Regions from separate parts of the Pseudoalteromonas aliena SW19 genome, predicted to be linked through region 4. Evidence: predicted binding sites of a transcription regulator. Region 4 holds the regulator's gene; each other region holds the start of a gene.
The links. The regulator LexA, encoded in region 4, represses DNA repair genes until DNA is damaged. The targets are predictions, from matches to a motif close to TACTGTATNNNNATACAGTA.
Positions count from the first base shown of each region.

Region 1: PALI_RS00535 (exonuclease domain-containing protein) is a predicted target of LexA. The motif match lies at 1,132-1,151, and genes of this name have one in related genera.
Region 2: PALI_RS01405 (SulA-like leucine-rich domain-containing protein) is a predicted target of LexA. The motif match lies at 1,254-1,273, and genes of this name have one in related genera.
Region 3: uvrD (DNA helicase II) is a predicted target of LexA. The motif match lies at 904-923, and genes of this name have one in related genera.

Region 1 is NZ_AQGU01000017.1:91,696-93,907, reverse strand. Features, by position in the region: gene PALI_RS00545 (DksA/TraR family C4-type zinc finger protein) at 36-302, shown strand; gene gloA (lactoylglutathione lyase) at 333-734, opposite strand; gene PALI_RS00535 (exonuclease domain-containing protein) at 1,163-2,212, shown strand, end outside.
Region 2 is NZ_AQGU01000018.1:118,030-120,241, forward strand. Features, by position in the region: gene PALI_RS01400 (YchJ family protein) at 276-755, opposite strand; gene PALI_RS01405 (SulA-like leucine-rich domain-containing protein) at 786-1,229, opposite strand; gene PALI_RS01410 (tetratricopeptide repeat protein) at 1,520-1,984, opposite strand; gene PALI_RS01415 (NCS2 family permease) at 2,103-2,212, shown strand, end outside.
Region 3 is NZ_AQGU01000022.1:522,908-525,119, forward strand. Features, by position in the region: gene PALI_RS04560 (YacL family protein) at 1-343, opposite strand, end outside; gene PALI_RS04565 (hypothetical protein) at 460-684, opposite strand; gene uvrD (DNA helicase II) at 988-2,212, shown strand, end outside.
Region 4 is NZ_AQGU01000028.1:182,768-184,979, forward strand. Features, by position in the region: gene PALI_RS16035 (M12 family metallo-peptidase) at 1-453, opposite strand, end outside; gene lexA (transcriptional repressor LexA) at 751-1,368, shown strand; gene coxB (cytochrome c oxidase subunit II) at 1,875-2,212, shown strand, end outside.

The DNA of each region.
Region 1 (2,212 bases), on a different contig from region 4:
TATGATCTTAAATTTAGTGATTATTAGAGGGCATTATGGCAAGTGGGTGGGCACGAGACGGTGCAATTCAAGATCAAATAGATGCAAGTGTGAATGACGCTGTACAATATGCAAGAAGTAATTTAATATCAGGCGCGAGTGCCGAGTTATGTGAAAAGTGTGATGAGGCAATTCCGCAAGCTCGAAGGTTAGCACTACCTGGCGTACGCTATTGTGTTCAATGCCAAGCTACTATTGAGCGCAAAAGAGCAGGTGCTAGCACGGTTAACCGACGTGGTAGTAAAGACAGTCAATTACGTTAAAAGGTGCCTTGAGCACCTTTTTATATTAATCTAGAAACGATTCATGTTTTCTTTTTTCTGAATAAGCTCAATAGCATAGCCATCAGGGTCTTTAACAAAGGCTATTTCAGTGGTGCCACCTTTTACAGGGCCAGGCTCCCGGCTAACATTACCACCTGCGGCTTTTATATCTGCACAGGCTTTATAAATATCGTCAAACTCAATCGCGATATGACCATAAGCATTGCCTAAGTCGTAGCTATGAGTATCCCAGTTGTAGGTTAGCTCTAACACTGTGTTATCTTTTTCATCCCCATAGCCTAAAAACGCGAGGGTGTAACGATACTCTTCATTATCTGCGCGACGTAATTCTTTCATGCCCAATATTTGAGTATAAAACGCAATTGATTTGTCCAAATCAGCAACTCGTAACATGGTATGTAATAAACGCATTTGTGCACCTTAGCTTGTGGTTAAATTTGCATAGGCTTTCAATAATACAGGTGCAGTACGCCAATTTGTAGGCTTGTGAAAAAATCCTTTCAGATTTGTTAAACAGGTAAGAAAGGCATGGCTATTTATAACACAGTAATCAACAGAGCTGAGCTCATAGAAAAATAGTGAGTTAGTTTTGATGTATTATAAACGATCGCGCGCAATCGGAGTCGCTATATAAGCTAGCATCTATTTATTTTAAGCTTTTTCTTGCTGCATCAGTTGAAAGCCTATATTGATCCTAAAGTACAATAACTTTAAGTCGCTACTTAGCGTCAATATCGAAAGGGCGAACGGATATAGTAAATCACCATTAGAGTAATTTTAAGATTGAATAATAAGTGCAAATACTGGATACTGTTTTTATATACAGTTGTGGCGATGTTATGAAACAAGAATTACCAGCAAAGTACTATTTAGCGCATTTTAGAGAGCTTATTGAGTTTGTATCCAGCAAGTGTATACACTTGCTTGAACCCAAACATGAAGTGTTTATTGCTAAAATTAACCAGCTTGATGAGCAAAGCCAGTGTATGTTGGCGCGTGTATATTCACGAAAGCCTTATCTAGTACAGGCGCAGTCGCTCAATTATGAAGAAATAGCGTCACCGCATCAGGCTATCTATACGCTAAAAACGGCCGGTATTTTATTTGAGCCAAACGAGCTGCACTATGCACAGCTTTTAACACATTTAACGAAACCTTCCTTGGTTGAGTTACTAAGTAGTTACCCAGAACAAATAAGCTTTAAAAAGAGCGCTGCTAAAGGTGTGCTAGTGGATATTGCATGTGCATTTTTTAAAGATTGCCCACAAGAGCTTGCCCCGCTTTATAGCCAGTATGTTATTAACAGCCGCAGTGATTTTTACGAGTATTTTGAGTTTTTATTTGCAGGTAAGCTCAGTCGTGGTGATGTGAATCATCAAAACCGGTTTGTAATGCGAGATTTAGGTTTAACTACGACACGTGAAGGGCACAGTGAGAGTTTATCGCGCTTTGAAACACTTAATGAAGCGCAATCAAACTATTTATTAAATCGCTGCCGATTAACATTTAAAAATATAACAGATGAAAACGATTATTTTCCTCTAGCGTCGCAGGTTTTATTGCAAGTCGCGCATGGTGCAATTGCGGTTGCGTTAAAAAATAAATTATTAGTTAGGCTTTATCGACAATTAAAAGGGGTTGATAGCGAACTTGCTTTTAGCTTACTTGAAGCCTGCATGGATGATAGTGAAGCACAAGAAATTCAAATAAGAGAGCAATACCGACTCGGTAATAAAGAGTGGGTAAAAGCGCGCTTAGACGCCATTATTGAAAATCCACTTACTGATGATTTACTGTATTTTGCTGATGATTTTTTAATGCGTAAATTTAATAAAAAAACACGTTCGCGTTTGAGTGCAATGCTTGCCGACACACAGTGCGTACTCGAA
Region 2 (2,212 bases), on a different contig from region 4:
GATATAGAACAACTAAAGGACAAATTTTTTGCCTTGTTATCGATACGATTTCCTTCCCTCAAAATAGATCACTTAATTAAGCGAATCGGTATAAGCAAGTTTGGTGCACTGGTAAATGTAGCGTTTAAACGCTAACTACACACCGTAATAATTGGCATAAACATGAATAAGGTAGCTACAAGAGTAGAGGGGGGCTTAAGTGTATTTATATCAGTAAAGGACTGCCTATAATCAACAATCCTTACTTATGTAAAGGGGTTAAATAAAATTATATATTACACACTGTGGCATTTTTTGTATTTCTTATTACTACCACATGGACAATCATCATTTCTACCCACCTTAATATCCGTAACTGGAAATATAGTGCCATCTAAATAACGCCATTGAGCATTTTCTTTAATGAATTGCGATTTTTCGTGAAGTTCACAAAACAGACTTTGGTAAAAGTACTGAGCTTTAAATTCTACTTCGCCTTTATCTCCATCATGGTGTGAGCTAATGACATCAAGATTTATAAATCGACAGCTGTTAGCAAAATCGTTTATTTCTTTAACAGGATTTTCAGCTTGCTTTTTACTTGCATAGGTTTGGTAAACATATTTTGCATTTTTAAGTACATAAGCCGTATAACGCGAACGCATTAGTTGTTCAGGAGTCTGAGCTTGTTGTTTTGCTAAATGAAGAGGTTCGCAGCAGTCTGCATATTCTTGCTGACTGCCACATAAACAGCTTATAGAGTTCAGTGAGTTCATAGTTGTTCTACACAGTATAAAAGCGTTAGTTTAACAAGCTTGTTGGCTATGGGGTATCTTTGTAATTTGAATATTATTTGTAAAACAGTAAAGTTTTGTTCGTGTTTTACTCAAATCTAAAGATAAGCTATTAAGTAATTGGTTATTTACTATGTCTGTCCATGTAATTACTGCTGAAAAATTACCGTTATGTAACGCCGAATTTAATACATACTCTAAATTGACTAGGTGCTTTTGTCTAATAACAAGTAATTTACTTGTATCAATAGAGCATGAATCAAGTAATGCTTTACTAGGTACGTTATCCGGTGCGATTAATAATGTCCAAGCGTTTAGATTATTGTACTGATGTAGCACCTTTAATAACTCAAATGTCGCAGATATCTCATCTTCAATCTGAATTAAATTAACACAATCACTTTTATCGTCTTGCTGGTAGCTTTTAACTGTTCTAATTGTAATAGGCTGTAACATTTTAGTTATCTCACTGGGTTTATATACAGTATTTATATACAGTAGTTTATACAGTGCTTTTGCGCAAGTATTATTTGCTATTTATTTGTACAGTTATTCTTTTTTAAATATTCAATTAGATTTAATTTTTAAGTAGGTCTTTGATAATTAATGTTTTTATATTTCATACCACTTCTAGCTTAAATTTTAATTATAGAGTGCTATTGTTACTATGACTTAGCTAGCAGGTGATTGCAGCGTTTTTTACGGTGACTTTATACAGGTGTTTTATGAATAAAATACGTAGATGATTATTCTGTAGGGGAAGTATGAGAGATCAAATGAGAAAACTGCAACTGGTGAATTTGCTCATACAAACTAGCAGCATAACATTGTGCATCTTTAAAGCGTTTGGTTTCAATATGTTTACGTAGATCGGCCAAAGCTGCCGTCGCAGGTTCATGACCTTGACTACTTGATAAGCTTAGCCATGCCGTAGCATGAAAAACACTTTGCGGTACGCCTTGCCCTTTAACAAAAAACAGTCCCAAATAAAATTGTGCTCGGTGATCTCCCGACATAGCAGCCAAACGCATCCATTTTGCGGCAAGTGGATGTTGGTCATTTTTTAAATAATAAAGTGCCTTATTAAGGGAACTTTGCGGGCGATCCTCATTATTTGGTGCTAAATTAGCATCATTAGGTTGCGTTACAAAAGACAATATATTGTCTAATTGTTGCTCTAAATTCTGGCCTGTTGGTGTTGTATTTATCATATTCGTCTTTTTGTTATTTTAGCTACTTCAATAGTTTAGTATACCGCAAGGTAAAATGTCCTGTAAAAAATTATTTTTATGATAAAATCTCGTCACTTTTTATTATCATAAGTTTATTATGCTCGAAGCCTTATTTAAAATTAATGAAAATGGTTCCTCGGTTCGCCGTGAGTGTATCGCTGGGGTAACTACATTTATCACCATGGTTTATATCGTGTTTGTGAATCC
Region 3 (2,212 bases), on a different contig from region 4:
ATGAGTCAATTAAATCAATAAAATCTTCAAAGCCACAACCACTACTTAAACCATTTTCTTCAAGCGCTAAATCGTCATCTTGATACGCTATTAGGTCTTCGCTGTCTTGATGAAGCGCATGGGCTTCAAATAATGCTTCGTCTTTCGTTAAGATTAAATCGATTTCTTGGCCTTTTAGCGTTAGCGGCTCATAGCTTGAACTCACCGATGCAATGAGTGCTTGCACCATAGCTACTTTGTCTTTGCCTATTTCTTCGTTTAGCCAGCGACCAATAATAGCGTGTTCACTGCTTATTTTAATACGTAGCCCACTAATAGGGTCGCGAATAAATTGATATTCCATAGGGTTTGCCTGTAAATCTTTAATTGCGTAATTATATACGTAAACGCCCGCAAACCACAGGACATATAAAGTAAAATAGCGCCACATGGGCGCTATTTTACTCAACTTTAAAACCGTTAACTTCGCGATCTATAACGCGCGGCGTCAATAATCGACCATAAGTAAATAATAGGAACAAGTACAAAACCTATAAGTACATAAATTAGTGCGTAACTTATTACAATAGCAAGTGCAAAAAATATAGCAGCTAAAATACGCCCTTGCACTAACTGCCCTAAACCAGGAAAAAATATATTACATAATGCTGCGATTACGTTACCGCCAGAACCTTGATCTGCCATACTAACCTCTGTATTTATTTGATTTTATAATTATTTACTTACACACTCTATGCCAATTTATTAAAGCTTACAAATCAAATAGTTAAATCACCCTAGATTTAGAGAGTTAGTAAATTTTGCTAACTTTAGGTCAAATTAGCAGTTTTTATTGTGCATTTACGCTTTTTTGTTTGTTCAAAAAATTAGCAAGTTACTCGTTTTTAAGGCTATTTTATAAATAGCTGTTTATAAAAACAGTATTTTATTTAGCCTAACAAAAACACCTGCTATACTGCCCACAATATTGATTAAAAAGGCGTAACGATGGACGTTTCACAATTACTCGATGGCTTAAATGACAAACAACGCGATGCCGTTGCAGCCCCACTACAAAACATGCTGGTATTAGCAGGTGCTGGGTCTGGTAAAACACGAGTATTAGTTCATCGTATTGCGTGGCTTATGCAAGTTGAGCAAGCCTCTGCTTACAGTATTTTTGCAGTTACCTTTACTAATAAAGCAGCTAAAGAAATGCGCAGCCGCGTTGAAGAAACACTAAAAGCCCCTGTAGGTGGTATGTGGATTGGTACGTTCCATGGTTTGTCTCATCGTATTTTACGTGCTCATCACCGTGAAGCTAATTTACCTGAAGCCTTTCAAATTTTAGACTCTGACGATCAACTTCGGATGATCAAGCGCTTATTAAAATCGATGAATATTGATGATAAAAAGTGGCCTGCTAAACAATTTGGCTGGTACATAAGCGCCAAAAAAGATGAAGCACTTCGCCCTAAAGATATTCAAGCATACGATATTAACGAGCAAATGATGCTGCGTGTTTATGCCGCCTACCAAGAAGCCTGTGATAGAGCTGGCTTAGTTGATTTTGCTGAAATATTACTACGTAGCTACGAAGTGTTAAAAAATAACCCAACGTTACTGCGTCATTACCAGCAGCGCTTTGCACATATGCTCGTAGACGAATTCCAAGATACAAATACCATTCAATATGCATGGTTAAAGTTACTTGCTGGCGATACAAATAGCATCATGATTGTAGGCGACGATGACCAAAGTATTTACGGTTGGCGCGGTGCTAAAATCGAAAATATTAAGCGTTTTTTAACTGACTTTAGCGCAGAAACCATTCGTCTTGAACAAAACTACCGTTCAACCGCGACTATTTTGAAAGCGTCTAACGCATTAATTCAAAATAACTCAGAGCGTATGGGTAAAAGCTTATGGACCGACGGTAACGATGGCGAGCCAATCTCTATTTATGCAGCATTTAATGAGTTAGACGAAGCACGCTTTGTAAGCAGTAAATTACGAAGTTGGCTAAATGCGGGTAATGCCCTTCAAGATGCGGCAATTTTATACAGAAGTAACGCGCAATCACGCGTACTCGAAGAAGCTATGCTTCAGGAAGGCTTAAAATACCGTATTTATGGGGGCATGCGATTCTTTGAGCGCCAAGAAATTAAAGATGCGCTGTCGTACTTACGCCTAGTAGGTAATCGTCAAGACGATGCCGCATTTGAGCGCGTAA
Region 4 (2,212 bases):
TATGTTGCTATTGCTAGATTGCTTATAATCGGGTGCATGCTCAGCAGGTTGTTTTGCTGGATCCAGTTCAATGAAGTTATGACCAGAGTGTTTATTTGGTTGTAATTTGTAAACATGTTCGCCTACTTTTACCGTACCAGAAATCCCTTTTTCCGATTTGATGAGTGTAACTTCGTCACCATCTAAGCTTTTACCAACCCAAATTAGACTACCTGTTGCTGATGAGCTTGTTGTGCTTTTAATAAACTCAATATTATTACCTTTAATAGGTAAGAAAAAAGCATCTGTGTTGCTGCTTAGTTCAAAAAGTGGTTGCCCAAATTGAGATTGAGTACTTGCTTGTGCAGTCATGCTTTGTGAAATGTTAGAGTATTGAACTTCAAAAAGTGGAACTTGAGCGTGCGTATAACCACTGAACAGTAGGCCAATAAATAATGGTGAGTATTTTTTCATTTGATAATCCTTTTGAATTTATTTTGTTCTTATAAAGTGTACATGTTAATAAGCTGTTTTCAACCCATTAACATTGAGGTGTGTTTAATATGACTATTATTGTAAATATAAAAATACACTTGTTTAATTTATGTAACCAGATTTTGTTTTTGTAAGTGTGAAAGGGGATTTATTAATTATGAAAAACAAACGCTATTAGCTGGTAATCGCATAGTTTGTTTAGCTTAATTTAAATTTGCGATTTTTATTTAACTGTATATACTCACAGTTAAATGTACTGTATGGAAAACCAGTTATATGCGACCATTAACGAAGCGCCAAGCTCAAATACTCGAATTAGTTAAAGTTTTTATTAAAGACACTGGTATGCCCCCTACACGTGCAGAGATTGCACAAACACTAGGTTTTAAAAGTGCCAATGCTGCAGAAGAGCATCTAAAAGCACTTGCAAAAAAAGGTGTTATTAAAATGAAGCCAGGCGCAAGCCGAGGTATTCAACTTGTTGAAGAAGAAGAACCTGAGCAATTAGGTTTGCCTCTAATTGGCCGAGTAGCGGCCGGTGAGCCTATTTTGGCGCAAGAGCATGTTGAAAGTCATTGTAAAATTGATCCATTAATGTTTAAACCTGCTGCCGATTTTTTACTGCGTGTTAACGGTATGAGCATGAAAGATATAGGTATTATGGATGGCGACTTATTGGCGGTGCATAAAACTCAAGTTGCTGAAAATGGGCAAGTTGTAGTTGCACGTGTTGATGATGATGTAACTGTAAAGCGCTTTGAAAAAGCAGGTCGAAAAGTACTGCTGCATGCTGAAAATGATGATTTTTCAGCAATTGAAGTCGATTTAGAAAACGAATCTTTTAATATTGAAGGTTTGGCTGTTGGGGTTATTCGTAACGCTGATTGGATGTAATACCAATTTTAGTAAAAACATGATCATTCTAGCGCATTAAATAACTCACTAATTTAATGCAGTGTTAAATTACTGATTTTATAAATGCGTGCTTTTTAGTACGCATTTTTAGTTACAAGGCTCCTTACTAAATAATTTTTATTGCACTCCTCTTTTATCCCCTTATGTTATTTGTAACCCCTATCAAAACTCAGTTCGCATCATTTTAAAATTTTAAAAGTGACATGTTTTTTTGCTAATCCGTTAATATCATTTGTTTAATTTTCATACTAAAACTTGCTTGTTGGTTAATCTTTAGCTAATTATTAATGGGCTGGGCTAACAGTAACTCATTGTTTTTAGTTTTGAGAATACACATATTTACAATAAAACCTTGGTTAGCGCAGTGTAATACCTATTGTTTAATAAGGACGAGGGTATTAATACAAAAATAAAAATAACGAATTGGCGTTTAAGCCGTATGCCTCTTCGCTTTGCACTCGCAACAGCATCAAAGGAGTCGTCACATGGGTAAATTGAGCTCTACCTTGTGGCTTATACTGTTTGTTTTTCCGCAGCAAGTGTTGGCAAATAGCCAATTTAATATGCGTAAAGGCGTAACTGATATAAGTAATAATGTTTATCAGCTGCACATGACTATATTTTTCATATGTTGTGTGATTGGGGTAATCGTGTTTGCCATTATGTTTTGGGCACTCATTCATCACCGCAAATCTAAAGGAGCAGTGCCTGCTCAATTTCACGAAAGCACGAAAGTAGAAATACTTTGGACTGCTATTCCGTTTGTTATTTTAATTGCTATGGCTATACCGGCCACTAAAACTCTAATTGCAATGGAAGATGC